Trichocoleus sp. FACHB-46: one gene and its partner. The protein of the gene in region 1 interacts with the protein of each later gene in a pairwise test. Links are inferred from orthologs where the notes say so. Each region holds a gene or a part of one and is shown on either strand. Other genes may lie near its edges. The genes, in order: dnaA and H6F72_RS04905.

Evidence for each region.
Region 2: the proteins of dnaA (region 1) and H6F72_RS04905 interact in binary tests that used the Escherichia coli proteins (3 or more experiments, as listed by UniProt). The link is inferred for Trichocoleus sp. FACHB-46 from one-to-one orthologs.

Annotation. Positions count from the first base shown.
Region 1 is NZ_JACJOD010000023.1:5,400-20,422, reverse strand. The notes cover bases 12,152-15,023. They hold dnaA (chromosomal replication initiator protein DnaA), read right to left. Parts: upstream 14,357-15,023; coding sequence 12,947-14,356; downstream 12,152-12,946. Other genes in these bases: H6F72_RS13595 (hypothetical protein), read right to left, coding at 14,691-15,011; dnaN (DNA polymerase III subunit beta), read right to left, coding at 12,152-12,334. Also shown: H6F72_RS13660 (aminotransferase class I/II-fold pyridoxal phosphate-dependent enzyme), read right to left, coding at 1-1,264; H6F72_RS13655 (hypothetical protein), read left to right, coding at 1,353-1,580; redox-regulated ATPase YchF, read left to right, coding at 1,632-2,720; H6F72_RS13645 (hypothetical protein), read right to left, coding at 2,901-3,134; H6F72_RS30770 (hypothetical protein), read right to left, coding at 3,158-3,289; H6F72_RS13640 (hypothetical protein), read right to left, coding at 3,283-3,543; H6F72_RS13635 (ABC transporter permease), read right to left, coding at 3,564-4,388; H6F72_RS13630 (DUF3172 domain-containing protein), read left to right, coding at 4,529-5,086; H6F72_RS13625 (AMIN domain-containing protein), read right to left, coding at 5,215-7,596; H6F72_RS13620 (TRC40/GET3/ArsA family transport-energizing ATPase), read left to right, coding at 8,144-9,331; H6F72_RS13615 (PD-(D/E)XK nuclease superfamily protein), read right to left, coding at 9,485-9,994; H6F72_RS13610 (DNA adenine methylase), read right to left, coding at 10,002-10,931; more of dnaN, read right to left, coding at 11,144-12,151. UniProt on the Escherichia coli protein: Plays an essential in the initiation and regulation of chromosomal replication. Binds in an ATP-dependent fashion to the origin of replication (oriC) to initiate formation of the DNA replication initiation complex once per cell cycle.
Region 2 is NZ_JACJOD010000008.1:21,761-36,755, forward strand. The notes cover bases 5,573-8,416. They hold H6F72_RS04905 (HU family DNA-binding protein), read left to right. Parts: upstream 5,573-6,774; coding sequence 6,775-7,059; downstream 7,060-8,416. Other genes in these bases: H6F72_RS04895 (AMIN domain-containing protein), read left to right, coding at 5,573-5,648; H6F72_RS04900 (pentapeptide repeat-containing protein), read left to right, coding at 5,729-6,493; cobD (threonine-phosphate decarboxylase CobD), read left to right, coding at 7,086-8,165; H6F72_RS04915 (NAD(P)/FAD-dependent oxidoreductase), read left to right, coding at 8,232-8,416. Outside these bases: type IV pilus assembly protein PilM, read left to right, coding at 503-1,612; H6F72_RS04885 (PilN domain-containing protein), read left to right, coding at 1,617-2,402; H6F72_RS04890 (pilus assembly protein), read left to right, coding at 2,399-3,139; more of H6F72_RS04895, read left to right, coding at 3,207-5,572; more of H6F72_RS04915, read left to right, coding at 8,417-9,698; dcd (dCTP deaminase), read right to left, coding at 9,718-10,317; H6F72_RS04925 (P-loop NTPase family protein), read right to left, coding at 10,446-11,027; H6F72_RS04930 (adenylate kinase), read left to right, coding at 11,341-11,889; rph (ribonuclease PH), read left to right, coding at 11,977-12,696; H6F72_RS04940 (hypothetical protein), read right to left, coding at 12,874-13,089; bchB (ferredoxin:protochlorophyllide reductase (ATP-dependent) subunit B), read left to right, coding at 13,731-14,995.

The DNA of each region.
Region 1 (15,023 bases):
TGAGGAGCAAGGAGTAAGGAGTGAGGAGGGGAGTTGGCTCCTTCGTCTGCGAATCAACACGGAGCAGAGGGTAAGTTCGTGGTTGGTTGCGATCGCTCCGTGTTGCTAACTGTTGCAAGGCTGCTACTAAATGTTGAATATCAGCTTCAGTGTTGCCTAGGCTAATGATGAAAGTGAGGTGTTGTAGGGAGGGAAGTTCGGCGGTAACGCCAAATTCCTCGTTGAGGATTTCATCGGCTTCAAAACCTGTCAAACCTAAATCTGAAACTGTCACAGTTAAGCGGGTGCGATCGAGCGCTGCAAATCCGGGAGAGCCAGCTTGCTTTGGTTGCAAAACTTGCAGGCCAGGAATTTGGCTAATTTGGGTTCTTGCTAAGTCTGCGAGTTGCAAGGTCTGGGTCATCAGTGCTTGGCCTTGCGTTGCCATCTGTTGACGTGCCGCATCTAGTGAAGCCAACAAGAGATAGCTGGGGCTGGTGGATTGGACAAGTTGCAAAGCTTTGGTAAGGCGATCGCGATCTACCCGTTCTCCCTGCACATGCAACATTGCCGCTTGGGTCATGGCTGACAGCACTTTATGAATCGATTGCACTGTCAAATCAGCTCCAGCAGCTAAGGCAGCAGTTGGCAACTCTGGATGAAAAGCAAAATGCGGCCCGTGGGCTTCATCAACTAATAAAGGAACGTTGCGATCATGGGCGAGTTGGGCGATCGCCTGGACATCTCCACAGACCCCGTAATAGGTGGGGTAAACCATTAGCACGGCCTTGGCATCGGGGTATTGCGTTAGGGCAGCAGCCACGCTAGCAGGGGTAATACTATGTACCAAATCCAAAACCGGATCGTACTCTGGCTCCACAAACACCGGAATTGCCCCAGAGAGAATCAAACCTGAAATTGCAGATTGGTGAACATTGCGCGGCAGAATAATGCGATCGCCCGGATTGCAAGTTGCAATAATCGCAGCAATCACACCACTAGTAGAACCATTTGCCAAAAACCAAGTTTGCTCCGCTCCAAAGGCTTGTGCAGCTAGCTCTTGCGCGGCTTGGATTGGTCCTTGAGGCGCAGATAGGTTATCTAATTCCACCAACTCTGGTAGATCAGCTCGAAAGACTTGAGATCCTAAGAGATTAGAGAGTTGCGATGGAATTCCTTGGCCGCGCTTGTGCCCCGGTGCGTAAAACGGTGTGTTGGGTCGTTGAGCACAATGCCGTAAAGCATCAAGCAGAGGCGTTTGGTGTTGTAATTCGACAAGATTCACAGAATTTATGAGGTCGTTACTTATGAGAGATGGCAATAGTGCGATCGCCCTTTACCGTGGAAGCGTTATCTAACGGAGCGCGATCGCCATGTACATGATTAGCATTCCAGAGCCACAAATCCCCACACCGGGTCCGGGTCCACTAGAACCAAACCCAGGCCCGATGATTCCAGAACCCATTCCTGGTCCTGTGCCCGAACCGATTCCCCAAGTAGTCCCCGAAACCATTCCTAGCCCAGTTCCTGAGCCTGTTCCCGCACCAATCCCACAAACAGTCCCCGCGCCAATTCCGCAAACGATTCCGGAACCGCAATAAAATCAATATCAGCCCATCTGCTGAATTGTTTACTCACGCAACCGAACTGACATGCTAAGAGCCGGGATTGTTGGATTGCCCAACGTCGGAAAATCAACTTTATTCAATGCTTTGGTCGCTAATGCCAAAGCTCAAGCTGCCAACTTTCCTTTCTGCACCATCGAACCAAATGTTGGCGTGGTTGCAGTTCCTGATGAGCGACTGCAAGCCCTTGCTCAGATTTCTAGCTCAGCAGAAATTGTGCCCACACGGGTTGAGTTTGTAGACATCGCTGGATTGGTGAAAGGTGCTAGCAAAGGGGAAGGGTTGGGCAACCAATTTCTCGCCAACATTCGTGAAGTCGATGCAATCGTGCATGTGGTGCGCTGCTTTGAGAACGACGACATCATCCACGTCTCCGGTTCGGTTGATCCAGTCCGCGACATCGAAGTGATCAACCTAGAACTAGGATTGTCTGATCTATTCCAAATCGATCGCAAGATTGAGCGCACTCGCAAAAATGCCCGCACCAGCAAAGAAGCTCAAATTGAGTTAGGCGCACTGGAAAAACTAAGCGCCGCCCTCAACGAAGGCAAACAAGCTCGCCAAGTAGACCTAAACGAGGAAGAAGAAATCATCGTCAAGCCCTTGGGTCTGCTAACTCGCAAGCCGATCATCTATGCCGCCAACGTTTCAGAAGATGACCTCGCGACGGGGAATGCTCACGTGGAGCAAGTACGGCAGTATGCAGGCTCAGAAGCGCAAGTGGTGGTCGTTTCGGCTCAAGTTGAGTCAGAACTGATCGAGATCTCCGAAGATGAGCGCCAAGATTTCTTGGCTTCCTTGGGTGTAGAAGAAGGTGGCCTCAAATCCCTCATCCGCGCCACCTACGAACTCTTGGGTCTCCGCACCTATTTCACCACTGGTCCCAAAGAAACCCGCGCTTGGACGATTAAAGCTGGCATGTCTGCGCCTCAAGCTGCTGGTGTAATTCACTCCGACTTTGAACGCGGCTTCATCCGAGCTGAAACAGTTGCGTACAAAGATTTGACTACCACAGGTTCGATGACTGCTGCTAAGGAAAAAGGCTTAGTTCGCAGTGAAGGTAAAGAGTACATTGTCCAAGAAGGCGACGTACTGCTCTTCCGCTTCAACGTCTAAGTTTTAACGATTCAATAATTCTGGAGGTGGGCGATCGCTCACCTTTTTTGTTGTCCATTCACCCCCATAGGGCGCGTTGCAACGCACCACTCTAAGAATTTATGGAGGCGATCGCTTACCTCTTTGGGGCATCACTCGGGAATTGAGTTCGGTGCGTTGCAACGCACCATAGGCGATCGCCTATTTTTTCTTCTTACCCTTTTTCTTAGATTGCTCAGAAGAAGATGAGCCAAAACCTGTGACTTCTGGCTTGGGTTGAGCGACTGTAGAGAAATCAACCACGGGACGTTGAGCGGCTGCAAATCGGCGTTGGCGCAACTCTAGCTTGGAGACCATGCCTAGATCTAACTGCACCTCCTCCCAATCACCCGCGATCGTTTCATCGACTCGATTAGCAGCAAAAGCTCTTTCCATAACCAGGGCAGCTTCCAGCGCCTTCAGGTCCAGCAATGCTGCAACAGCACGCCGTTCAGCACTGGGTTGTTCTTGGTAAACTGCTCTAGCTGGTGAGCGATCGCGGCAATAGATTGCTCTCGTGTTTCTAGATACTGCTCAGCAATCTTTACCAAAGCCTCAGATGCTGCGGTTCGTGCCGAAAGCCCATGTGTTTTATCAGCCAGGTAAGTACTAAGAGCTGAAATAGCTGCGGCTGCAAGCATGCCAAAACTTCTGGCAATTCTTCTCCGATCCATTCATTGCCTTCGTCATCCATCCGGTGCAGCAAGCTCAGCAAAGGCTCGATCGCAGCTTCAGCTCGCAATTGTCCCAGCGATCGCCAAGCATGGATCGGTGCCCAAATCTCTAAACCCTCGGACTCTAGCAACCATCATTCTTCGTCAGCGCTTAATCCTGTTGATGAGAAAATTTGTACGCTCCAATCGCGGAGAGAGCGATCGCCGCTAACAGTAATACCCCAATGCTATACCAAGGAAACTGGCTCAGCGGTAAGTAAGCCGCAGCCCTTAACCCAATGCTGGTATAGGTCAGCGGCAGCAAATACACAATTCCCTTGAGCGCCATAGGTAAGGCGGCGGGATCGAAAAATGTGGCTCCGAGAAATGACATTGGCACAATTAAGAAGTTGTTGTAGAGACCCACACTTTCGAGCGATCGCACGCTCAAGCCCACAATCACACCCAAGCCTGCAAACACCGCACAATTTAGCACTAGCAATAGCAGAAATAGTGGATTTAAGAAGCTCCAAATCTTGCCGGTAAATAAGATAGCCACCAGAATTACCGAACCTGAAGTCATCAAGCCTCGGATAACACCCGCTAGCATCTTGCCGAGAAACAGCGACAAAGGATGCACCGGGAGCAACAGCATCTCTTCAAACGTCTTGGTAAATAGCCGCTCTCCACAAATCGAGAAAGTGGTGCCGCCAAAGCTAATCGCCATTGATGACAACGCCACCATTCCAGGCAGAATAAATTGCAAGTAATTTTCGCCTGCGGAGGGTTGAGCCACCTTGTCCAAAGAGCTGCCTAAACCCAAACCAAACGCCAAAATATAAATTAGGGGCGATACTAAGCCAGATGCTGCAATTTGGGCAATCCGGATTCTTAAATCTAGCCAATCTCCCCACAAAACCGTGAGGCTATCTCCCAAAATGTTTTGAGTGGGTGAATTAAAAGGTTTTCCTTGTCGAAATGGAGATGAAGAAGTCACGGTTAATCGCTCAAAAACTTGACCACACAAGCCTTCCTATTGTCACACGGCTCAGATTGCCGAAAAATTAACGGCATACTGGGAGAAGAAGCGCAGTTGCAACGTTACTTTGTTAATCACTCAAAATTCAATCAGTCGCCATGAATCGCAGACCTAAGCCTTCACCACCTCCAGCTCGTCCTGCTGCTAGTCCTAGCCGCAACGGCTCATCGTTTGCTTCGGCGTTAAGCGCCACGACGCTAGCAATTTTGAGCGGTGTCTTTATTTTAGGGATTGGCATTGGCATTGCGTTTAGCTCTGTGGCTAGCTCTGGGCCTGAGAACGTGGCTACTCGTGAGTTTATTGACCGAGCTGCTCCTAACCCAGAAATCTGTGTGCAGTACGGCGCTAGCGCGATCACAATGGACACCAGAGTGTTTGTGACGCTCAACCCCTTTAGTGTGTATATTTCTCAACCCAAGATGCAGCCAGGATGCGTCTTACGCAGCAGTAACTGGGAAGTCCTCCGGCAACGTAACTTAATTTCCGGGGATCAACTGCGTGAATGTAAAAACCGAATGAATACGTTTGGTTTTACTGGAACCCTGGAAAGCTCACCCCAAATCAGTTGCATCTATCAAAACGACGCAGCACAGAACCTCTTCCTGAATCAGTCTGGTTCTGGCGGTGCGCCCTTACCCGAAAGCGACAAGTTCTAATCCAATACGCGTAATTTAGTTAAACAGAATTCCGCTCTAGTTAGTCTGGCAACGCTGCAACTAGGGCGGAATTTTTTATGGATTCAATTTGCTAGTGAAGGAACTTGTGTGAAGCATAGGCCAGGGGGTTAAGGCGATCGCAGCACTTCCGTCAGGCGTACTTGTAGAACTTGACCTGGTTGGAGCTTCGCAGGTTTGGGGGAAGCTAGGTAAGTGACTGCCGCCCCCGCTGCTGCACCCCCAATCACCTCTTCGCCAGATAAACCGCCCACCAAGGCTCCAGCCAAAGCTCCTAGAGCTGAATTTCTCACAACTTTATCTTGTGAAACTTTCAGTTTGCCTCCTAGAAGTGCTGACTCAGCCGCGAGCGGTACATTTCGACCTTGTAAGTTGATGGCCTGCGCCACAAAGCGGCTACCACCACTCGTCGTTTCAAAGCGTCCAATGACGGGTGCCCCATTTGGAGCCAAGATGCTACCGTTGCGATCGCGAATCTCGGTTTGCAACAACAGCACTTCTTGCTGCGGCGCTCCTGGCCTTAGTTCCAAAACTTCAGTCCCAGAATATTGCAGTTGTAATGTGGTGCCAGTGGGCAACACAATTCCGTCTCCTACAGCCACCAAATTAGAACTTTCTGCTTCTATATTTGGCTGCGATTTAGACGGTAAGTCGGAGGGACGCTGAAAATCCAACTCGGTGGATGAGGAGTTAGCAGTTGAACGCGGTAACGGTGGCACTGTTACTGGAGCCGTTGCTCTAGCACTGATAACACTAGGAGTTTCTGTGGGCAGATCTGTTTCCGACTCCAAAGTTGGCAAGTTAGGAGGTGTCGCAGCGGCAGGCGTGGAGCTGGTAGCTGCTAAGGGTTGACCAAACTCAATCACCCGCCCCGCAGCTTCATCTACGTTCGGGGTTCTTGCTAGTTGAGGCGATTCCAATGTCACTGCGCGGGTAGGAGCAGGCTGTATCGAAGGGGATGACAAAGATGGCACGGTTACAGTGGCGCTGGGCTGTGGCGTAAAAACCGCTGGAGGCAGCCCTGGGTTAGGCTCCGTATTAATAGTGGTAGTTGGCACGCGATCGCCTAATTGAGGCACCTGGACAGAACCAGCAGTACTGTTCATCGGCGGCACGCTCACGGTTACAGACTGCTGCGATCGAAAGTTAGCAGGGGGTAATACTGCTGTCTCTAGGTCTGGTGTCGGTCGAGGCAGATTTGCGGTAGGTTTCACCTCCGGTTGAACAGGTGCAACAGGAGCCGTTTCTATTGGCTCTGCTACAACGGGTACTGCTGGTGGCTGAGGTTCTGGCAACGGTTTAGATACAGGAGTTACCGCAGGAGTTGGAGCGATCGCTGTACTTGTGGCCCGGTTGGGTTGAGCTGAGGGAGCGGGTAGGGGCGGCTTGATTGCTGACTGTGCTGTTGGTTGGGTGGCTGTTGAGGGTGCAGGCGATTTTGGCGGCGCAGATGGTTTTGCTAGCGTAACTGGAGATTGGCGATCGCGAGTTGGAGCGCTCTGAGTCGGTCTGGGTGCCGGCGTAGGCGTAGCAGTAGTCACCTCGGGCGACAACCGAGGACTAAAGATGGCTGTGTCTGAAGGTGCTGGTGCTGGCCCTAATAGGTCAGATGGTAGAGGAGATGGTGCTGTTGGAGCTGCGATCGTAGGGGACGATTCCGGTGAGGGTGCAGATGAGTTATCAAATGAACGATCGCCAGGTGCTAATAGGTCGGCAGCATTTCTCGTAATTCGACTTCTTGGAGCAGCAGGGGTAGTTGGTTGCGATCGCTCATTTGTGACCGCAGGTGGAGAGGGTTGCGAAGTGGGTTGCGATCGCTCGTTTGTGACCGCAGGTGGAGAGGGTTGCGATCGCTCGTTTGTGACCGCAGGTGGAGAGGGTTGCGATCGCTGAGTACTGGATGCAGCAGGGGCAGATGGCTGTACCGATGGGGGAGTAGGGGCAGCGGATTGGGGTTTGGTAGCGACGGTAGCTGGGGCAGCGGGTTTGGCAGCAACGGTGGGCGTAGAGGTACTACTACCAGCGATTAAAGGACGCAGCACCCAACGAGTCCCTGCCTTGCCAGTGCCAGCCTGTTCTAGCTTCACCTGACCGGGCGCAAACACCACATTAGGAGCAAGTTGCATGACGATGCGAGTAGAGCCAGCTTGCTGCTGTGAGACCCGAATTTGCTGCACCGGGCCAGACAACGTTTGCTCAGTTGGCACTGAACCCATCTGTGTGTTGGGTAAGTCCAGCACAATGCGGGCAGGTTTCGCGAGCAGGAAATAGCGGGGCTGAGTGCCTTCTGGGACCGTGATTTCTAGCTGATTGGTAGTAGAGTTAAACTGCCATTGAGTCAGGATGGCTGCCTGAACTGGGGTTGTCTGGGCGATCGCTCCTATCACTCCAGCGCTAACCCCAAGCGTCGCCCAGAGGCAATTGCCCGACAGCGCCAGCGAAATCACTTGTTGCCGCAACGGTAATCCCCACACCGATTTCTGATTTTGCATCGCTTTTAAGCTTCTGACTAAGCAAGACCCAATCTTGGCATTCAGGATAATCGTACTGCCTGAGATTGCAATACTTAAATTTAAGAAAGTTTTTCTAGGTAATTTTTAGCTGCGGGGCGTAAAGACTTTTAGCGCTTTTAGCTGGCACTTAGAAGCCTCCCTCTAGACTGAAACAGCACTCCAGCAAGACTTGCTAAGGTGTAAAAGGACGTTTAAGTCCAATTTGGCAAAACCTATTGTCAATCTCTCTTCTCTCGACTCGTTATCAGTTTAGAAGTTTAGGAGCCGCTAATGTCCAATCACGATTTACTGATGCTCGTCATGCTACTCACACCTGGAATTCTGCTTTCGGCCTTGATTATGGCGGCTTTTGCAGCAGGTGGTTAAGTTTGCGACAGGTTTGCAATAGGCTTGCGATCGCACCCTAGGCTCTGTTGCCAGTCCCTTGAGCTTGGTAGCTGAGATTGATCCCTCACTCCGGGCTTTGTAAAGTAGGGATAATTAAGTAAATGAATGTTAATCATTCTTAGATAAGGCAAAATTATTCATGCGCGTAATTCTCATGACTGGCAAGGGAGGCGTTGGTAAAACCTCTGTTGCAGCAGCTACTGGGCTGCGCTGTGCCGAACTGGGCTATAAAACCTTAGTTCTCAGCACCGACCCTGCTCACTCGCTTGCCGATAGCTTCGACATGGAACTGGGGCATGAACCTCGAACCGTTCGTCCCAATCTCTGGGGGGCAGAACTCGATGCCTTAATGGAGTTGGAGGGCAACTGGGGTGCGGTTAAGCGCTACATTACTCAAGTCCTGCAAGCACGAGGCTTAGAAGGAGTCGAAGCCGAAGAACTCGCCATCCTACCGGGCATGGATGAGATTTTTAGCTTGGTGCGGATGAAACGGCACTATGACGAAAACGAATTCGATGTGCTGATTATCGACTCTGCCCCCACCGGAACAGCCTTAAGACTGTTGAGTTTGCCGGAAGTAGCAGGCTGGTACATGCGGCGCTTCTACAAACCGTTACAGAAGGTGTCTGCTGCCTTGCGTCCTTTGATTGAGCCTTTTTTCAAGCCCCTGGCTGGCTTCTCGCTGCCTGACAATGAAGTCATGGATGCACCCTACGAGTTTTATCAGCAGATTGAAGCCCTCGAAAAAGTCTTAACTGACAACACTCAAACTTCGGTTCGCCTTGTCACCAACCCAGAAAAGATGGTGATTAAGGAGTCCTTGCGGGCGCATGCTTACCTTAGCCTGTACAACGTGGCAACTGATTTAGTCATCGCCAACCGGATTCTGCCGGATGAAGTCAGCGATCCATTTTTCCAAAAGTGGAAAGCCAATCAACAACAATATCGCCAAGAAATTCACGACAACTTCAGTCCACTGCCCGTTAAGGAAGTGCCCCTCTATTCGGAAGAAATGTGCGGACTGGCCGCTTTAGAACGCTTGAAGGACACTTTGTATAAGGACGAAGATCCAGCGCAGGTTTACTACAAAGAAACCACTTTACGAATTGTGCAAGACCAGAATCAATACAGTTTGGAAGTGTATTTACCTGGAATTCCTAAGAACCAAGTGGAACTGAGCAAGAACGGCGACGAACTCAATATTCGCATCGGCAACCATCGCCGGAACTTGGTACTGCCTCAATCTTTGGCTGCTTTGCAACCCGCTGGAGCCAAAATGGAGGACGATTTCTTGAAGATCCGCTTTGCTGATAGCGTCCGAGTTTAACGTTCGTTTTCAGTTAAGACAATGAAACGGACAGTTGATGCAACTAATCAATTGTCCGTTTTTATCATTGAGTTCTTGTCAATCTTCAGTTTTGCATGCCAACTTATTCCTGATAGGAAGTTTTGATTACAGGGGTAGATACAAATTCAGTATTTATTTGAATACTCTATTTGTCCAGCGAATGAACTCGTCTAAAGAAAACACAGAAATATTTTTATATTGAATAGTTTCTGGAGCGTAAAGCTTTGTCTCAATGGCATTTTTAAGCCACTGTATGGAACCTAGCTTATAACCACCTCCACCAATCACAATAACTATATTTTGCTCAGGCATTGCTTCAAGGCAATTTAGATATAGGTAGGGAAACTTTTCATCTACTGAGCCCGGGGACTGCTGCCATTTACACTCGATTCGTACTTCTAGGTTGTATCTTCTAGATCTAACCAAAAACTCTGTGTAGCCACGATGACCGTAAATAGTTGTATAGGGTACGTGCTTCAGGAGTAGCTCTTCTCCATAGCCTTCCCTTGCTTTTTCCCATTTATTGTATGAAACAACTTCAAAACCACGGCTTTGGAATGTTGGAACTACAGTGCTTTCCAAAATTCTTCCCTGTTTATTAGCTGTTCCTCCTCCTGAAATAGGAATTTCATCTTGATTCATAAAAATATTAGTAATTAGTTATAATAACTTCTTTGATTTTCCCCCGTTTTTCTGCCTTTGAATTAATCAAACGTGTTGCTTCAATGACATCTATATTGAAACTTTTATATAAATCTAGAATCAATGAAGTGTGAGAATTTGATACCATAAACTTTATACGTTTTTTATCGAGTTGCGTACAGAAGCTTGCAAGCTCTTTTTGCATCTCTTCGCCAAACCCATTGAGTGTATACTTGGTGAAATCTGACGTGGAACTAATAGGGGCATAAGGAGGATCAAAATATATAAAGTCTCCTTTTTTGACCTCATTCTTTAAACCTGTAAAGGTACTCAATTCAATTTGAGTGTTTCTCAAGGCTTTGCTGCAAGCAAGTAGATTTTTCTCATCGAAGATCCTAGGATTTTTGTATCTCCCAAAAGGGACGTTAAAAAATCCCTTTGAGTTTACTCGGTACAAGCCATTGAAACATGTTTTATTGAGGTATATAAACCTACTTGCTCTTTTGATATCACTCCACTCACTAAACTCTAGCTCTTGGTCTGCATTGCGGAGTGCATAATAATATTCTTCGTCATAGATATGATTTAATAGATCTTCAGCCAACTCCTGAACTTTATATTTGACAACTTTATAGCAGTTTATTAGTTCTGAATTTATGTCTGATATGTAAGCTATTTTTGGTTGTAGCTTAAAGAAGAAAGCTCCACCTCCAATAAATGGCTCGAAGTATCGGTCGAAGTTTGAAGGAATACGCTTACCTAGCTCAGGTAGTAGCTGCGTCTTACCCCCAGCCCACTTTAGAAATGGTTTACAACTTAACCGATTGTCAGTTCTATTTTCAGGCGACGGGGAATAAAGCTTCTGTGAATTGCTACTGATATAGCTAGTTTCGTCACTTGGTGGAAGTGACACTACATCATTGGGGTCAAATATCATTACCATAGCCCATATTATGAGCTTCTCTCAATAAAGTTCTTTATTATAGCAACTTCCCTTTAAATACAGGTCTATGCTTACATATAAAAATGATATATATCTTGATTTATATCAGTAGAAAATTTATCGGAAATAAGTAATGTTCTTTCTGTCTACAAAGTAGGAAAAGTTGGTTTTACTTCTTATTATTGGAGTACATACAAAGTTCACTCTCAATTCCTAATTTGTACTGGCATGACTAAATAAGTCATTTTAATGCTGCCTAACGGAGTCAAGACTACCGGAGTCGTTGCTGAATTGAGTTGCATCTGAATTTCAGAAGTATTCAGGGCTTTTAAGCCATCCATCAAATATTTGACGTTAAATGCCACGTCCAAGCTATCACCGCTTTCACTCGATACTTGAGCTGGAATCACTTCTCGACCATTCCCCACATCTTGGGCATCCACCGAAAGCGCAATCTCCTGCTGCTCCAGATCTAAGCTAAGCTTGACCACATTATTTTTTTGGTCTGCTAAAACTGCAATTCGCTCCAGCGCACCCAGAAACAATCGCCGTTCTACCGTCATTTGCCGAGAGAACTGGCGAGGAATCAGTTGACGGTAGTTGGGATATTGGCCTTCCAACAGGCGGCTGGTTAAGCGTTGATCAGCCCATTCAAAGACCGCTTGGCTGGGGTTGAGGTGCAATGCCACGGCATCTTCGGCTGGGCGCATTCCCACCATGCGCTCTAACTCGCGCAGCGTCTTAGCAGGAATCGTGACTGTAAGTTCAGTATCTGCGATCGCGGCTCCAGCTTGAGCATCTGGGGTTTCTCCCGTCGTCTGCACCACGGCTAAGCGATGACCATCAGTTGCTGCAAACTCCAAGCTTCCTTGCTGCAAGGTCAGATGCACACCCGTCAGAATTTGCTTCGTTTCATCCGCACTGGTGGCAAACAAAGACCCCTGCAAACCTTGCACCAATGCTTCCACAGGCAAGTAAACCACTTCACCGTCTTCGATGACAGGCAACTCAGGAAACTCTACTGCACTGAGCCCCCGCATTTGATAGCGGCCAGAGGAACAAGTAAGGGTTGCTTGCAATACATCGCTGGGTTCACCTGAGGCATCGGCGTTTCCTGCTTCATCAGCTAAATTAATTTCCCCTTCTGGCAAGCGCGAAACGATGTCATTCAGCAACTTGGCAGGCAGTGTAATTTCCCCTCCAGTTTCCACATGGGCCGCAAAACTGGTTCGAATTCCCAAACTCAGATCAAACGCCGTCAAGCTGACTCGTTGTGCAGCAGCATCGGCAATGAGTAGCACGTTAGCCAAAACTGGATGAGTCGGTCGCGAAGGAATGGCACGGCTAACAAGCGACAGATTAGCGCTGAGATCACTTTGGGCACAGAACAATTTCATGGAAGTTTATTTAGCCGAGTTCTTCTCAGGAGGGTGTGACTTGAGCAATCTTGGTGGGGAGAACGACATCGTATCACTCTCAGCTTGAACAAGCTAGAGCACCTATTTTCAGCTTTGCCCTGATAGTCTATCTACTCTTCTCTTTAAAACTATTTTTTAAAGTAGTAGTAGTAGGGCCTGTGGAAAATGTGGAAAAACTTTTAAAAGCTTTATCCTGTCTAGATTTGAACCAATATTGTCCTGTGGAAAACCTGTGGAAAAAATAGCCGACTTTTCCACAGGGTATTTATACTTATCGAAGTTTTCCACCGATATTCAGAACTTTCCACAGGTTTTCCACAGAGTTTTCCACAGAAATAAGGGAGTTTTCCACAGGCAAGTTTTGCTTAAAAATACTTAATGAACTTCTATTAAGTTCACTCATAATCGATTTCATCTTGTAGTATTTAGTACTGATGTATTGTATTTAGCGTACTACAAACCTGCAAGTTCTCCTCCATCTTTTCTATAAAAGTTGGGAGCTAGAACCTAGGAGCAGCACAAAAGTTCTGGATTCTGGCTCCTGGTTTCTAGCTCCCAACGACGAGCTGCTGTTATTGAAGGTGGGTGAGTCTACGATCGCTCTTTGCTTTGACTGGCTAAATTAATGCGATCGCTGAGTTGACGCAGAGTTTGGGCCATACCGGGATCGCTAGTACGGAGTTGAGCAATTTTGTCGCAGCTATACATTACAGTCGTATGGTCTTTGCCGCCAAATTCTTCGCCAATCTTCGGTAGGCTCAGGTCTGTGTGCTGGCGCATCAAGTACATACCAACCTGCCGCGCTAAGCTAATTTCTCGGCGTCTGGACTGGCCTTTAATCTCTTCTACCGCAATATCAAATACATCAGCCACCGCATTCATGACAGCTTCCGGTGAGGCTTCAATCTGCTCTACTGGGGGATTAAGGACGGCAGCAATATTTTCCACTCGCATGGGTAGCCCGGAAATTGAAATATAAGCCACTGCTCGAATCAGCGCCCCTTCAAGTTCCCGAATGTTGGAAGTATAGCTAGAAGCGATGTACTCAATCACCTCGCGAGGCAGGCGCATATTCTCGTACTCTGCTTTCTTTTGCAGAATCGCCATCCGAGTTTCCAAGTCGGGGGATTGGATATCGGCAATTAGCCCCATTGAGAATCGAGAGCACAGACGTTCTTGCAGGCGTGGAATGTGGTTAGGAGGGCGATCGGACGCGAGAACTACCTGCTTACCCGCTTCATGCAGGGTATTGAAGGTGTGAAAAAACTCTTCTTGGGTATATTCCTTGCCTTCAATGAACTGAATGTCATCTACCAGCAACACATCGGCAGCGCGGTAATGCTCCCGAAAGCTTTGCATGCTGTCTTTGCGAATCGCAGCAATCAAGTCGTTGGTAAATTGCTCGGTAGAGACGTAGAAAATCTTGGAATCTGGGCAAATTTCTAACCGATAGTGGCCGATCGCCTGCATCAGGTGAGTTTTTCCTAGCCCTACCCCGCCGCACAAGAATAAAGGGTTGAACTCACGCCCAGGCGACTCAGCCACCGCTAAAGAAGCAGCATGGGCCATCCGGTTGTTGGGACCCACCACAAAGCGCGAGAACACATATTTAACGTTGAGTTCCTTCGGCTTCGACTGCTGATTAGCGTAGGCTGCACTCGAACTACTGGCGTTGCTGATAGCACTGACGGCGGGTGTTTCGTTAGGAGAAGACCACAAAACCTCAGAATCGCCGTTGGTGGTTGCATCTCCCTCAGCAATAGTGATGTGAATCTCGACGCTATAGCCCAGAATGTCTTGAGCCACGTCGGCGATCGTCTTGACGTAATACTTCTGGAGCCAATTACGCGCAAAGGGGTTAGGTGTGCGAATGACTAAGCAATTATTTTCTAGCTGCTCAACGCTGGCAGTTTTGATCCATGTCTCAAAGGTCGGGCGGCTCAGTTGCAGCTGTAGGCGCTCTAGTATTTGATTCCAGAGACTTTCAAGAGTGATTTCCACCGCTAACCTCTACCGCTGACGCTCAGGAGAACAAACATGAAGAACTAACTAGTAAACTATGCACCGAATCGACCTGGCAATAGGGAAATAATCCAACATCACCACGACACGAACAGGCCGCCGGGCTTGCTGCTCAACATACCTGAAGTTTAGACTAATCTTCTATGTAGTGGTTCAAAGCAGGTTTTTGTTAGCAAACCACTATACATGGAGTGATTCGGTAAGGATCAAAAAGCATTGAAAGTGGCGATCGCAGAGAAGTAAGCCATTTAACTTACCAAGATGCTTCAGTATAATTACGGCTTGCCAACAGTGGGAGGCGCTAAGATCGCCTTTAACGATAAAACTTAAAACTAATAGCGATCGCAATAAACAAATAACTTATCGAGCACTCAGAGCTAGGCCAGGGTGCCTTCAGTAAAATATAAATGTATTCCTGAATACTTATAGCATCTCCGGGGAGCCTAAGAAACTCCGACCAAACTTTCTGGCAGAAATGGCTAGGACTAGGGACAAAGGCTGTGGCGTGATCGTCCTGAAGAAAGTTTCTAAAATAAGAAGAGCTAAGTAAGGAAGGAGCAGGCGATCGCTGATAGCCATGTGATTGAGCATGAGGATTCCCAAAAGCTAACAGCAATCGGCCTGTCCGTGCCATTCATTCACCTGT
Region 2 (14,995 bases), on another replicon or contig:
TCGGTTGATGGGTTATCCTCAAATCGTGATGGGTTGATCAGCCGGATGAATCCTATTCCATCAGTACGAGTTAACTCAATTTTTGAAGAGGTGTACGCAATTTTCACAATTGTGTGTAATATCGCTGGTAAGTTGAGTTGGATTGAGATCAACGCAAGCGAACTGTCCCCTTGCTTGGTTCCCCAAAAAAACCAAACTTTTGGAAAGTTCAAAACGAGCTTATTGGGGATGAAAGCCAAAAACATTAGGAGAAAAAAACAGCCGTTTTCTTTTCTTTAGTGAATGGTGTTGCTGTAAATGATGTTTTCACCCGAAGACGCAACCAGCAATCTAGGAGCAGTTCACTCTTTGTTGATGATATTTTTTAAGGTTTGTATCCTTCTAAGCAGCATGGTAATTCTGCAATAAATTGGTTACCATACATCGGCATCCATCTCACTACAGCCCTTGTCTCTGGCCTCACCCAACTAACTAAACTGATACGACTGAGTGGATAAATGCTGTGGTTAACACATTGAAAGGTCTATTTTCAAAGCGTACGAAAGGGGTTGGTATAGAGATCACCCCCGAACGAATTAACATTGCCCAAGTGCGGAAGCAGGGACAGGCATTCAAACTAGTCACGCTGTCATCTGTAGAGGTGCCAGAGGGTATATTTCAGGAGGGCCAAATTGCTGACCCGACTGCGATGGCTGGCTTGATTCAATCCGCCTTGGCTGAAAATAAAATTAAAGTAAAGCGTGCAGCAACAGCGATCCCGGCGCGAGAAGCAGTCACCCGATTGATCCCAGTTCCAGCGGAACTGGATGATCGCGAACTCCGGGAAATGGTCTTGAATCAAGAGGCTGGTCTTTACCTGACCTTCCCCAGAGAAGAGGCTGATGTTGATTACCAAAAGCTGGGCTTCTTTGTAGATGAGGATGGCATTGAAAAGGTTCAAGTTTTGCTCGTCGCCACGCGCAAGGAAGTGACAGATACTTACCTCAGCACTTTTGAGCAGGCGGGCTTGCAACTGGACGTTTTAGAAACCAGCAGCTTCGCTTTGATTCGGACAATTCGAGAGCAACTGCGGCAGTTTGCCCCTCAAGAAGCAGTGGCGATCGCCGACGTTCAGTTTGAAAGTACAGAAATTTCTATTGTGGTGGATGGCGTCCCCCAGTTTTCCCGCACCGTCCCGATTGGCACGTTCCAAATTCAGAGTGCATTGAGTCGAGCGATGAACCTGCCTCCTAGCCGCAATACTGATTTGTTGCAAGGCATGACGATCCCAATTACTCCCACCGATACTATTGGTGGCACGACTAAAATGGGGGGTACCAATCCAGGTACGGCTGCCATGCTAAGAGTTCTGGGAGAACTAGCAGATGAGCTGCGTCGTTCTATTGACTTCTATCTCAATCAAGGTGAGAACTTGGAAGTGGCGCAACTGCTCTTGGCAGGACCAGGAGGTGGAATTGGTCAGTTAGATGAATTTTTTACTCAACGACTCAGTTTGCCTGCAAGCCAGGTTGATCCAATTGCAGCGCTTTCACTAGAGGTTGATCAGGAAATTCCCTTAGTTCAGCGACCTGGATTAGGGGTGGTGCTAGGCCTAGGATTGCGGGAGATCTGAACTCATGTATAGTCTTGATGTTAATTTTCTCAATGACCGACCGGAGTATCGACCAGATGTAGGAGGTGGGCCATCTCGGCCTAAAGCGGCTCCTGGTAGCTTGGTGCCCTTGTTCCTAGGGGTGGCAACGGGTGTTTTTCTCCCTGCTGTTGTTCTCGTTTTGTGGTTAGTGCTGCAAAACAAAAATGCAGAGCTACAAACTCGAATTGATCAGCTCAATGTACAACTGGGCGAATTGCAAAGAGCGGATGAAAAGGTAGCTGCAATTAATGCTCAAGCGGGTCAAATTAAGGCTGAGACTGACGCCTTGGCTACAGTCTTCAATCAAATTAAGCCTTGGTCTGCCATGTTGCAGGATATCCGCGATCGCGTTCCAGCCGGTGTACAAGTCAGCAACATTCAGCAGACTGATGCCCCTGCTGCGACTCCTCAAAGTCCAAATCCAGCTCCCAAAGTTGAGATTTCAGGCGCAGCTCGCTCCTTTAATGATGTTAATGATTTCTTGCTAACCCTACAGAAATCCCCTTTTCTCAAGGCCAGCGAAACACAGCTAGTCGGTGCTGACTTAAGGGATAACCCAACTCAAATTGAGGTTCGGCAAGATCGCACACCTCAATCTTCTACACCAGACGTTCAAGTGAAGCTACCACAAGTAGTGGTTTATAAAATTCAAACTAGCTTAAGTGATGTCCCTGCTTCTGAATTGCTCCGAGAACTGGATCGCAAGGGTGCTGTGGGGTTAGTCACTCGGATCAGAACGCTTCAACAAAAAGGAGTCATTCAACCATGACTATCAGTGGAGATTTTGTCCCTTCCGACGGCAGAGACTTTGGCTCCGAGCCTGCCTATCCTACAATCTTCGGCATTGCCTTAACTCCCACCATTAGTGGTGTTTTGGTAGCGGTTTTAGGCATTGGGGCATCTGCATATCTATTGCTCAATCAAGTTCAGCCAGCTTGGAATACCTACCAAACCCTTCAAGCTGAAGCTGAGCAAAAGGAAAACCAAATTCAACAACGGGGTAATATCCAGAAAAAAATTGATACCGCAAACAAAAATTTAGAGCAGGCGAAACAGCGCAGGACAGAAGTTTATGCTTTGTTCGCTGATGAGAGAACGTTAGACACTCTACTGCTTGATCTCAATCGTCTAGTTAATGCCAGAAAAGCCAAGTTAAGCAGTTTCACACCTGCTCCAGAACCTGCAACTGTAGTCAGTGATGGTTCCTTAGGGCCTGCGGTCAATGGCAAGCTTAAGCGCAAAGAGATCACGGTTAACTTAGAAGGCAACTACGAACAAACTCAGTCGATTATGCGAAGTGTGGAGCGATTACAGCCGCTCTTGCTAGTTAAGAGCTTTAACTCTCAACTAGATCAGTCAACCCAGAAAATTACCGTTGATCGTCGGGGTCGTCTGCTTCCGGTTGGTCGGCCTGAGACTAACTTAAAAACATCCTTTAAGCTACAGGCATTATTGCCGTTGAGTTCAGAGGAAGCGGCAGCAGCGGCAAAACCGCCTGCTCAGTAACGTTGATGGCTTTTGAGTGTGGAGCCAAGACAAGGTTGAGATTTCCATTTTTTGAGAGGAGGGAACTGTGAAGCATCATCTCGGATTGAGCAGTCTATACATTGGTGGGGCCGTCATGGTGATGGCTGCTCAGCCTGTATGGGCTGCTCCAGCAACGCAAGTGACTGGTGTAAAAGTTAATCCCACGAGCGGTGGGGTAGAGGTTGTATTAGAGACTCGCAATGGCGCGCGTCCACAAGTTTTTACTGTCAGTCGAGGCAATAGTTGGGTTGCTGATGTAATCAACACCCAACTGCGTTTGCCTCAAAGTGAGAGTTTTCGTCAAGATAATCCTGCACCTGGGATTAGTTCTGTCGTAGTGCTACCCCTAGATACCAATAGTGTGCGAGTGATCGTGGCGGGTCAAGGCGCAGCTCCCGCAGGACAAGTAGCTCAGCGCGATCGCGGCGGCTTGCTCTTTAGTCTTACACGCCCAGCCGGAAGCGAAACAGCTCAAGCAGCTCCAGCTCCTACAGCCCAGCCTGGTACAGCTACCCAATCAGCCCCTGCCCCAGTGCCCCCCGCCCCTGCTGCAGATGTGCTCGTTCCTAACCCCAAAATTACAGTAGATGGGGTGCCAGTACCACCACAAAGTCCGAATGTAGCGCCTCCATTCTTGCCTAGAGCCGTAGCACCTCCGGTAGGTGATATTTCTATTTCTAATATTGATGCCTCTGCTACCGAAATTGATTTGGGTAGTGCAGAAAGAGTGCCTCGCCTAGTGCTCAGAGATGCGCCAGTTCGTGAAGTACTATCTTTGTTGTCCCGGGCAGCGGGGCTTAACCTGGCTTTTACAGGAGAGAGCGCTGGGACAGGTACAGGTACTCAAGGCCAAGGACAACAAGGAACAGCGGCTGCTGGAGCTGGAGGACCAACAATTTCGTTGGATATTGAAAACGAACCAGTCCAAAATGTATTCAACTATGTTTTGCGGCTGAGTGGATTAGAAGCGAATCGGTCTGGTAACACTATTTTTGTGGGTCCTAGACTACCTAATGAGGCTCGTGATGTCACGATTCGGACCTTCCGCTTAAATCAGGTGAGTGCAGAACAGGCTTCTGGCTTTCTAGTTAGTATGGGAGCCGAAAGTGCCGTCACTGTGACTCAGCCAGTAACTACGGTCAATGCCATTCCTGTGCAGGGAGCAGAAGGGGCACCACCTATTACTCAAACGAGCACAACGAATCAAACAGTTGTGAATACGTTGCGCATCGATCCACAAGACTCAAGCCCACTTTTGCGAGGTTTGCAGGTATTAGTCGATACTCGCTTAAATACAATCACCTTAGTTGGAGCTCGTCGTTTGGTTGATGTTGCATCCTCGCAACTCGTTCAGCTAGATTTACGACGTCGGCAAGTTGCCGTCAACGTCAAAATTGTTGATGTTAATCTCGCAGGGACTGATAGCTATAACAGCAGCTTCTCCTTCGGAATTAATGACAGCTTCTTTACAAACGATAATGGAGCTGCGAGTCTGAATTTTGGTGGAGTTAATCCACCCACAAGAGCTCAAGCAACAGGAAGCCCGCTGAGCCCACCTGTAGTTGCAAACCCGCTTAGCGGCCAGCCCTTCCTTGATCCAAATAGCAGTGTGCCAATTCCTGGAACCGACCCAGGCACGATCATCATTGATCAGCGCACCGGTAGTGTAAGGCGTGTCCAAGGTCGAGGTGCAGCAGGTTTCTTTAGACCGATCCCACCCGTTTCTACCGATCCTTTACAACCTGGCTTTTCCGAAATTACTCCCGCAACTGACAATGTCGTTACCATTGCTGCGGATGGGACTGCTAGCGTAACGCAAGGTACTCTTGGAACCGCAGTTGCGGCACTGCCCAGCTTATTTAGATTCCCGAGGAGATTTCTATCTCTACTGCAAGCTCAGGTAACGAGTGGTAATGCCAAAATATTGACTGATCCAACTCTTGTAGTGCAGGAAGGACAAACAGCAACCGTGAATTTGACGCAGCAGGTAGTTGGTAATGTCACCCAAACTACAACAACAGGTGACAATCCACTCATTACTACAACTGCTGATATTCAAGAGGCGGGCCTTATTCTAGGGGTTAATGTTGAGCGAATTGATGACAATGGCTTCGTTTCTCTATCGGTTTCTCCCCGTGTAAGTGCCATTGGTGGAACGGCAAGAGTTGGTCAGCAGGAAATTGCTTTACTTGCGGAACGCTCACTGAGTTCGGGAACTATCCGTCTGCGTGATGGCCAAACTCTAATTCTCTCAGGTATTATTCAAGACCAAGAGAGGACAACCGTTAGCAAGCTGCCAATTTTAGGAGATCTGCCAATTATTGGTGCTTTATTTAGGAGCACGAATCGTCAGAACCAAAGGGCTGAAGTAATCGTTCTGCTGACACCTCAAATTATGGATGACTCTGATCGCTCCGCCTACGGGTATAACTATACTCCTAGCCCAGATGTGCGTCAGATTCTAGAACGAGGTAATCGTCGTAACTAAACTGAATCAATAATTCAGGCACCCAAGTATGAGAGTACTTTGGGTGCCATTCGTTTTATAAAAACACAATGATTAAGTGTATGAAGGCTTGGATCTTCGTTACGGTCGTCTTGTCTACTCCAGTGTGGAGCGGAACTCTGCTAACAAGGGCTGAGAATTCTGATCACCTTAGGCAACTGTTATCAACAAAGCAATGCCAAAAGTGTGACTTGAGTGGAGCTGGCTTAGTATTGGCGGATTTATCTAATGCTGATCTTAGAGAGGCGGACTTAAGTGGCGTCAACCTAAGCCGAGCAAACTTGACGAATGCTAACTTGAGCGGTGCCAAACTATTGGGGGCAAGCCTATTTGGTGCCAATTTAGGTGGTGCTAATCTACGTGGTGCTGACTTGGGTTCTGCTGATTTGAGAACCGCTTACTTGTGGAATGCTGATCTGCAGAATGCTAATTTAATTAATACACTCCTCAAAGGATCTATTGGGCTGGCAGCCTCTGCTGTGACTGCTGAAGAGGTCTATAAATGGGCGCTCGAAGAAGCTCAAGTTAGTAACCACGGAGTAGCGGTTGATTACTACAATCAAGCCTTGATTCTGAAGCCAGACTTTGCTCCAGGCTACTTAGGGCGTGCAATTTCTCGGTATCGTTTAGGTGATGGGTCAGGCGGTATTCAAGATGCGCAATACGCTGAGCGACTGTTTACGCATCAAGGTAATCTGCAAGGTTCTCAAACTTCTCAAGCTTTGATTAAGGAGATACAAACTCCTCCTAAATCGGCGAAGCAAGGTGGAGGAGGGGGAGGGTTACTTAGCATTCTAGGTTCTGTATTACAACTTTTTCTATTTTGAAAATAAGCTAGGCTACTCGATTTGACCTTTTTTGGGTACAAAGTTGTGTTTACTCAGCCAGCTTGGTGAGTCTAATTACCTAAAAAATCCTGAGATCTATATATCTTAAAGGTTTCAACGATCCATATTAGGCGAGTACACCTTAGAATAAGGCATTGAAAATTCGAGTCTGCGGGACTTTCAGCCATTTTGGCTGAGTTCTTCTCGGATGATCACTCTACAATCTCACCTGGAGATTAGGACAGTAATATCTATCTTCTTAAAAAAGGAGATTCAAACGCATGAATAAAGGTGAATTAGTTGACGCGATCGCCGATAAGGCGAGTGTGACCAAAAAGCAAGCAGATGCGGTCTTGACTGCGGCTTTGGAAACCATTGTTGAAGCGGTTTCTACAGGCGATAAAGTCACGCTAGTCGGCTTTGGCTCTTTTGAGTCACGGGAGCGCAAGGCTCGTGAGGGACGCAATCCCAAAACGGGTGACAAAATGGAAATCCCAGCGACCAAAGTTCCTGCCTTCTCGGCAGGTAAGTTATTTAAGGAGAAGGTCTCGCCTCCCGAAAAATAGCTACTTTTCACTAGTGAGGCCGCTCTTTGAGCCGTCCAATCCACGGGGGGAACTTAGCTTGGGCAGCAGCGCTGGCGGGCTGTCCCCCTGCTGCTATTCTTGATTTCTCTGCCAGCATTAATCCTTTAGGCCCCCCTGAGTCTGCGATCGCGGCAATTCAAGCTCACTTATCTGAGCTGACGGCTTATCCTGATCCAGACTACGCTCAACTCCGAGCCGTTCTGGGTCAGGCTCATAGCTTACCTGTAGACTGGCTCTTGCCAGGCAATGGTGCTGCTGAGTTGTTGACTTGGGCCTGTAGAGATTTATCTGCGCTGGGGGTGACTGGCTTAATTACCCCCGCGTTTAGCGACTATGGGCGAGCCCTAAAAGCATTTAACAGTTCTGTGCTTGAGTGCCCGTTCGATAATTTTGGTTTGCCAGTTTTGGATGTTGGGTCAGTCATTGAACCCCTAACATCCAAAATTGCTTCCCAGACCAGGGGCTTGTTGATTAATAACCCTCACAATCCGACTGGACAGCTATTTTCCAGAGAAAGTATTCTGCCATATTTAGAGCAATTTGCTTTGGTGGTGGTAGATGAAGCCTTTATGGACTTCTTGCCGCCAGAGCAGCAGCAAAGCTTGATTGAGGTGGTGCAGAAATATCCCAATCTGGTAATTTTGCGATCGCTCACCAAGTTCTACAGTTTGCCTGGTTTGCGCTTAGGCTATGCCATTGCTCACCCAGAGCGCTTAAGGCGCTGGCAGCAATGGCGAGACCCTTGGCCTGTGAATGTACTAGCGGCGGCAGCAGCGGCAGCGGTGGTTCAGGATATAACGTTTCAGGCACAGACTTGGGCTTGGTTGCCAGTAGCGCGATCGCATCTTTACCAAGGTTTGGCTCAGTTACCAGGATTGCAACCTTACCAGGGGGCTGCGAACTTTTTACTCGTGAAGTCGGAGCAGTCCACTGTAGAAGTGCAAAAGAATTTGTTGTTGTGTGAGCAGATTTTGATTCGGGAGTGTGTCAGTTTTCCTGAGTTGGGCGATCGCTACTTTCGAGTTGCGGTTCGTACGGAGGCTGAAAATCAAAGGTTAATCACAGGGTTGGCTAAGATTCTTTAGAGAGTGCTTGTGTTAGGCAGCGTGTCTAACGCCTCATCCAAATCAATCTGGTGAACGACTAAAAGCATGTCAGTTGAATACGATTTGGTGGTGGTTGGCGGCACACTTGCGGGTGGCTATGCGGCAAGGATGGCTGCTGAGTTCAAAGCGCGAGTTGCTTGGGTCGTGCCGGAAGACTGGGGAAATCAGGGCTTAGCCTCTGAGTGGATTTCCCATGCTGCTCTAGCTCATTTAGGCGAGATGACAGAGCAGGTCTACCAGAGCCGACAATTAGGGTGGTTGGGGCAGACAATCGAGGCTGGAGCTTCGCCTGGGTCTGTGCAGTGGTCTGGGGTTGAGCAATGGCTGCAACAGGTTGCGAGTAACTGGGAAGAGCAAAACTCACCCACAATTTTGTCTGCGCTGGGAGTTGAGATGATTTTTAGCGCGGGGCAGTTTTGCCGTCGGCCTCGGTTTGCTTTCACTGTCAGCGATCGCTTGATCCGAGCTCGATCCTATCTATTGGCTTTAGAGAGCCACCCCTTCATTCCAGACATTCCGGGGCTGAGCAGTGTGGGATTTTTGACTACCACTGGCTTTCCTCAGGCGATCGCTAACCAAGCAATGCCCGAAACAGTGGTGATTTTAGGCAGTGATCCGACCGGAATTGAATTGGCTCAAACTCTAACACGCTTGAATATTCAGGTGACGTTGGTGCTGGGAAGCGATCGCATTTTGCCCCATGAAGATGCAGAAGTGGCGTTTTTGTTGCAAGCGCAGTTGGAAGCCATAGGCGTTCGGATTTTGACGAATACGCTAGTGGCTCAGGTGAGAGAGATCGAGCAGAAAAAATGGGTGCAAGCAGGCAATCAGGCGATCGCGGCAGATGAGATTGTGGTGGCAATGGGACAGCAACCGCAGGTGGAGTCGCTTAATTTAGAGGCGGCAGGAGTCGAATGGTCATCGCAGGGAGTTTGGTGCAACCAAAAACTGCAAACTACAAATCCACGAGTTTATGTCTGTGGCAACTCGATCTCAGGTTATCTGGCTCCTCACGTAGCCCAGTATGAAGCAGCGATCGCCCTGAAAAATGCCCTCTTTTTCCCGCGCCACAGCGCCAACTACCAAGGAATTCCCACAACGCTAGCTACTGATCCAGCCTTGGCCCGAGTGGGTTTGACAGAGCCAGAAGCTAGACAACGTTACGGCAAGGATGTCTTGGTTTTACGGCAAGACCTCAAAAGTTTGGCGCTGGCGCAGATTCGGGCTGAAACTACCGGATTGTGTAAGTTGGTGGTGCATCGCAATGGGTCGATTCTGGGAGCCCATATTTTGGGATCAGAGGCGAGTGAGCTGATTGCTGTGATGGCTCTAGCCATGCGCCAGAATCTAAAGATTGACGCGATCGCTGACTTAGCCGTTCCTTCTCCCACGTTTGCTGAAATCCTGAGCCAAACGGCAACGGCATGGCAACTGCACCGCTTTAAGCACAACTCCATGTGGCAAAACTTTTTGGAAGCTTGGTTAAATTTCCGGCGATCGTGGTCTTCTTAGAGCTGCGTTCACCGATGTTTTAGACCCGTGCCAGCGTTACGGCTTCTGGTTGGTCTTGATATTTACCGCGACGAGTTTCGTAGTTAACCGCGCAAGGCTCACCTTCTAAAAATAGGAGTTGTACCACACCTTCATTGGCGTAAATGCGGCAGTCAGCACTGGAAGAGTTAGAAAACTCTAGAGTCAGGTGCCCACGCCAGCCAGCTTCCGCAGGGGTCAGGTTAGCGATGATGCCTGCTCTGGCATAGGTTGACTTGCCAATGCAGATTACCGTGGCATTGGTAGGAACTTCCAGCCGTTCTAGCGCTACCCCCAAGGCATAGGAGTGAGCAGGCAACACAAAATAGCTGCCATTATTGTCTGTATGGAGCTTAGTTGGCTCTAAATTTTCTGGGTTGAAATTCTTTGGATCAATCACCGTGCCCGGGATGTGGCGGAAGATGCGAAACTCAGCAGGTGATAAGCGAATGTCGTAGCCGTAGCTTGAGAGGCCATAGCTAATCACAGGGCGAATTGCTAAGTTGGCATCTCCAGAGACTTCCCGAATCAACTGCGGCTCAAAAGGCGTAATCATGCCCTTTGCAGCCATTTCTGTAATCCATGTGTCGTTCTTAATCATCCCGCTTCCCCCAAATCCGAATCCCATGTTTCCCAAAGCAGAGTTAAATTACACCCATCGCAGTCACTAGGGCAATATTCTGTGCTAATTTGTGACTTCTCACTGACTTCTAACTAATAGTTGTGAGCCTAAGGTTGGTGGCTGCGGCGGAGTTCTGTGATTTGATCAGCAACATCTAAGATGGCTGGAGGCATTTCTGGCCCCGTCAAAATCACATCTACATGGCTAGGCCGCTTCTGTAAGAAAGCCAGCACTTCTGTTTCTGGAATTAAGCCAAAGTTGATCGCTAAACTTAATTCATCCAAGACAACCAAATCGTAGTTGCCCTGCATCACCACTGATTGGGTATGATGCCACAAATCTAGAAGCGATCGCATTTCAGCTTCGTCTAGATGAGGCGTGTCGATGCAGCGGGGTAAATCGCAGCGAATCCAGTCGAGGTTTTGCCCTAGCCGTACCGGATGCTCATGCCCTTGGCCAATACCACCTTTGAGAAACTGCACCACTAAAACTGATGTGCCTTGCCCAGCGATTCGGAGCGCTTGTGCCATCACACTTGTGAAAAAGCTGCGATGCGAACAAGTGAAAACCTGTACCAATCCTTCGATCGCGTGGGGGAAGCGGCGACTGACTTCTGCAACAGTTCGACGTTCTCCAAGACCTTGCGTTTTGAGGGAATTTAGGGCTGGGGTTTCAATTTGGGAAACCATAAGGCAGGTCACGATCCAGTCAGGACTTTAAAGCGAGCAGTTCAGGCAGTAGATGCAGCGTAGAAAGCGAAATATAGCGTAGATTGCTCCGAACTCCCCTCATCAAACACTAGATGTGTGAGTCCGTCAATAGTCGTTTGTGGGTGCATTTCTATTAAGCCAAGTCTAAGCTTAGAAAGCATCTAGAGCAGGACAGAGCTAGAGAAGCTTAATGAAGCTCCATGAATCTTGGGGATTGCTGCCAAAATTTATCGTTTCTCACGAACTTCAGCTAATAATGAGAAAAACTGGCAGCAGGTAGGAGTATAGGGCCGTGAGATTGGTGATTCTGGGTGGGCCAGGCGCAGGCAAAGGAACTCAAGCTCAGCACCTCTGCCGTCATTTTGAGATTCCCTTAATTTCCACAGGAGAGATGTTGCGACAGGCGATCGCGGCTCAGACTCCCCTCGGTCAGCAAGTCCAAGCTTTTGTTGAAAAAGGCGAACTGGTCCCTGACGAAACCATGATTCAACTAATGCGGCAGCGACTGCTGCAAGCCGATACGAGCCGAGGTTGGCTCTTAGAAGGGCATCCCCGCACCGCTTTTCAAGCCGAGGAACTAGATTTTCTTTTGGAAGACTTAAATCAGCACCTGAACCAAGCAATCTGGCTAGACGCGCCGGATAATGTGTTGATGCGCCGCTCGATCGCTCGACAACGCAGCGACGATACGCCAGAGGTGATCCAGCACCGAATTGAGTCATTCCGAGACTACACCATGCCGATGTTGGACTATTACGAACACCGCGATCGCTTACTCAAAATCAACAGCAACCAATCTATCGAACAAGTGCATCAGGAAATTTTGCAGCACCTACAATGATCGGCAGGATGCTGCAAACCACAACTGCTGTATCCTAACTGATGCGTTTGAGGCAAAGGCGTGAATTCAGAAGGGCTCCTTACAAAAATGGCATTCCAGCGTACCGACGGTCGCCAACCTGACCAACTGCGTCCCATCAGCTTCGAGCGTCACTTCACCCGGTTTGCTGCCGGCTCCGTGTTGACCCGTTGTGGCGATACCCAAGTTCTTTGTACGGTCACCATTCAACCCAAAGTACCCAGATTTTTGGAAGGCAAAGGTCAAGGTTGGCTGACCGCAGAATACCGCATGCTGCCCGGTGCCACTCCCCAACGTCACGAACGAGAATTTCTTAAGCTGTCTGGGCGCACTCAAGAAATTCAGCGCTTAGTTGGCCGTAGCTTACGGGCTGCCCTCGATATGGAAGCCTTAGGCGAACGCACAATCACGATTGATGCAGATGTCTTGCAAGCCGACGCTGGCACCCGCACCACCGCCATCACTGGAGGCTTTGTCGCCCTCCAAGACGCGATCGCCCAACTAATCCAAAAAGGCGACCTAGAGCGATCGCCCATCCGCCACCAAATCGCCGCAGTCTCCGTCGGTTGGCTAGAAGACCAACCCATCCTCGACCTCAACTATGTAGAAGACGTAGCCGCCAAAGTAGACCTCAACGTCGTCCTCAACGACCAGCTCGGCGTCATCGAAGTTCAAGGCACCGCCGAAGAAGGAGCCTTCAGCCGCACCCACCTCAATCAAATGCTAGACCTAGCCGAAAAAGGCATCCAAGAGTTGTTTGAAGCCCAACGCCAAGCCTTAGTGGATTGAGGAGGGCGAATCGCAAATTTTATTTTTGATTCTTCAGCTTCATAGTGGTGGGGTAGTCATCATGTAACCACCCTAGGGTAACCTTGAAGAATAAAAAGAAGAAGCGGAGTACATCAGCATCTATACTCCGCTTCTTCTTAGAGAAGAATTTCCTTTTGATATTTTGAGAGACTCGGATTAGGCGTTATTCCAACCAAGGGAGTTAGATGTCGCTTCAATAGCTGAATCGTGTCTCCCCCAACCTTCATCAATTGTTTGTCCGACAGCCTCACAGGCTGCATCATGTCTTTCCCAGCCTTCCTCTTCATTCTCAATAAGTTTTCCCATAGCCCACTCGCCAGCTTTGCCACTTGCGCCAGTTAGAAAAGCACCTAAGATTGGATCAATCGGCATCCGAAATATCCCTGTAATGAATACCACTCTTAAAGTATGGCTTTCATAGTTTGTATTTTGGTGAAGCTAGTATAGAGAAATAGGAAGTTTTGATTAAATTAAAATGTGCTTAGAATTTATCTGAAGGGTTAAATCTTTCGCCAATAATGTATACAGCATCTTGACAATTGTGAGCTTTTAGTAATTTAAGTGATAAAACAAACCGAACTGTAAATATACTTAGGTCGATTGGTTTGATTAAAAGTTAAGAAAGATCCTAGTTTGTAGAAGGGACTAATAGCCCCATCAACGCTGATTTGTGCATACAACCGTTTTAAGCCAAATCACAAACAGTTAAAAATCATTGCGGCTTCTCTACCGATTAAGCCACACAAATAGCCCCTCCATCCCAAGACAGATAAGGGTTTGACGCGATCGCCCCACTCTCCTTAACCCCAATGTGCCTACACTCACCTTCCCGCCATCTTTGAGACAATCAAAAGCGACTCACACTATAAACCCATCACACCCCACGATTGCGATCGCTGAGCCGTTACTTCCTTGGTGCCAGAAGGTGTAAGAACTTTTTGCCAAAGGTTTTGACTTCTGCAATTTCCCTCAGCGGAGTGGTCGATGACAACCGAGATTAAGGGACACCGGATATGAAATTGGCTTACTGGATGTATGCAGGCCCCGCCCACATTGGCACCCTCCGCATTGCCAGCTCTTTCAAAAATGTGCATGGCATCATGCATGCTCCCCTAGGAGATGACTACTTCAACGTCATGCGATCGATGCTAGAGCGGGAGCGAGACTTTACCCCAGTAACCGCCAGCATCGTAGACCGCAACGTCTTGGCCCGTGGCTCTCAAGAAAAAGTAGTAGATAATATCACTCGCAAAGACGCAGAAGAGCATCCTGACCTGATCGTGCTGACTCCCACCTGCACCTCCAGCATTCTGCAAGAAGATCTGCAAAACTTCGTCGATCGCGCCCAAGAAGCCTCAGTAGCGGATGTTCTACTAGCTGACGTGAACCATTACCGCTTCAACGAAATGCAGGCTGCCGATCGCACCTTAGAGCAAATCGTGCAGTACTACATCGCGAAGGCCCGCAAAAAAGGCGACCTCCCGGAAGGCAAAACCGCCAAGCCCTCCGTTAACATCATTGGCATCTCTACCCTGGCGTTCCACAGCCACCACGACTGCACCGAGCTGAAGCGGTTGATGGCTGACTTGGGCATTGAGATCAACGAGATTATTCCAGAAGGAGCATCTGTTCTCAATCTCAAGAACCTGCCCAAAGCTTGGTTTAACTTGGTGCCTTATCGCGAACTCGGCTTGATGACAGCTCGCTACCTCGAAAAAGAGTTTGGCACTCCTTATGTAGACATCACGCCGATGGGTGTAGTAGAGACGGCGCGTTGTATTCGCAAGATTCAACAAGTCATCAACGCCCAAGGTGCAAACGTTGACTACGAAAACTTTATCAACGAGCAAACCCTGCATGTCTCGCAAGCGGCCTGGTTCTCTCGCTCCATCGACTGCCAAAACCTCACAGGTAAAAAGGCCGTAGTCTTTGGCGACAACACCCACGCCGCCGCCATGACCAAGATTTTGGCCCGTGAGATGGGGATTCAGGTAGTCTTAGCAGGCACCTATTGCAAGTACGATGCTGATTGGTTCCGTGAGCAGGTTAGCGAGTACTGCGACGAAATCTTGATTAGTGATGACAATGGCGCAATTGGAGATGCGATCGCCCGCTTGGAGCCTTCTGCCATCTTCGGCACCCAAATGGAGCGCCACGTCGGCAAACGCCTCGATATTCCCTGCGGTGTGATTGCGGCCCCCATCCACATCCAAAACTTCCCGATCGGCTACAAGCCCTTCCTTGGCTACGAAGGCACTAACCAAGTCGTCGATTTGGT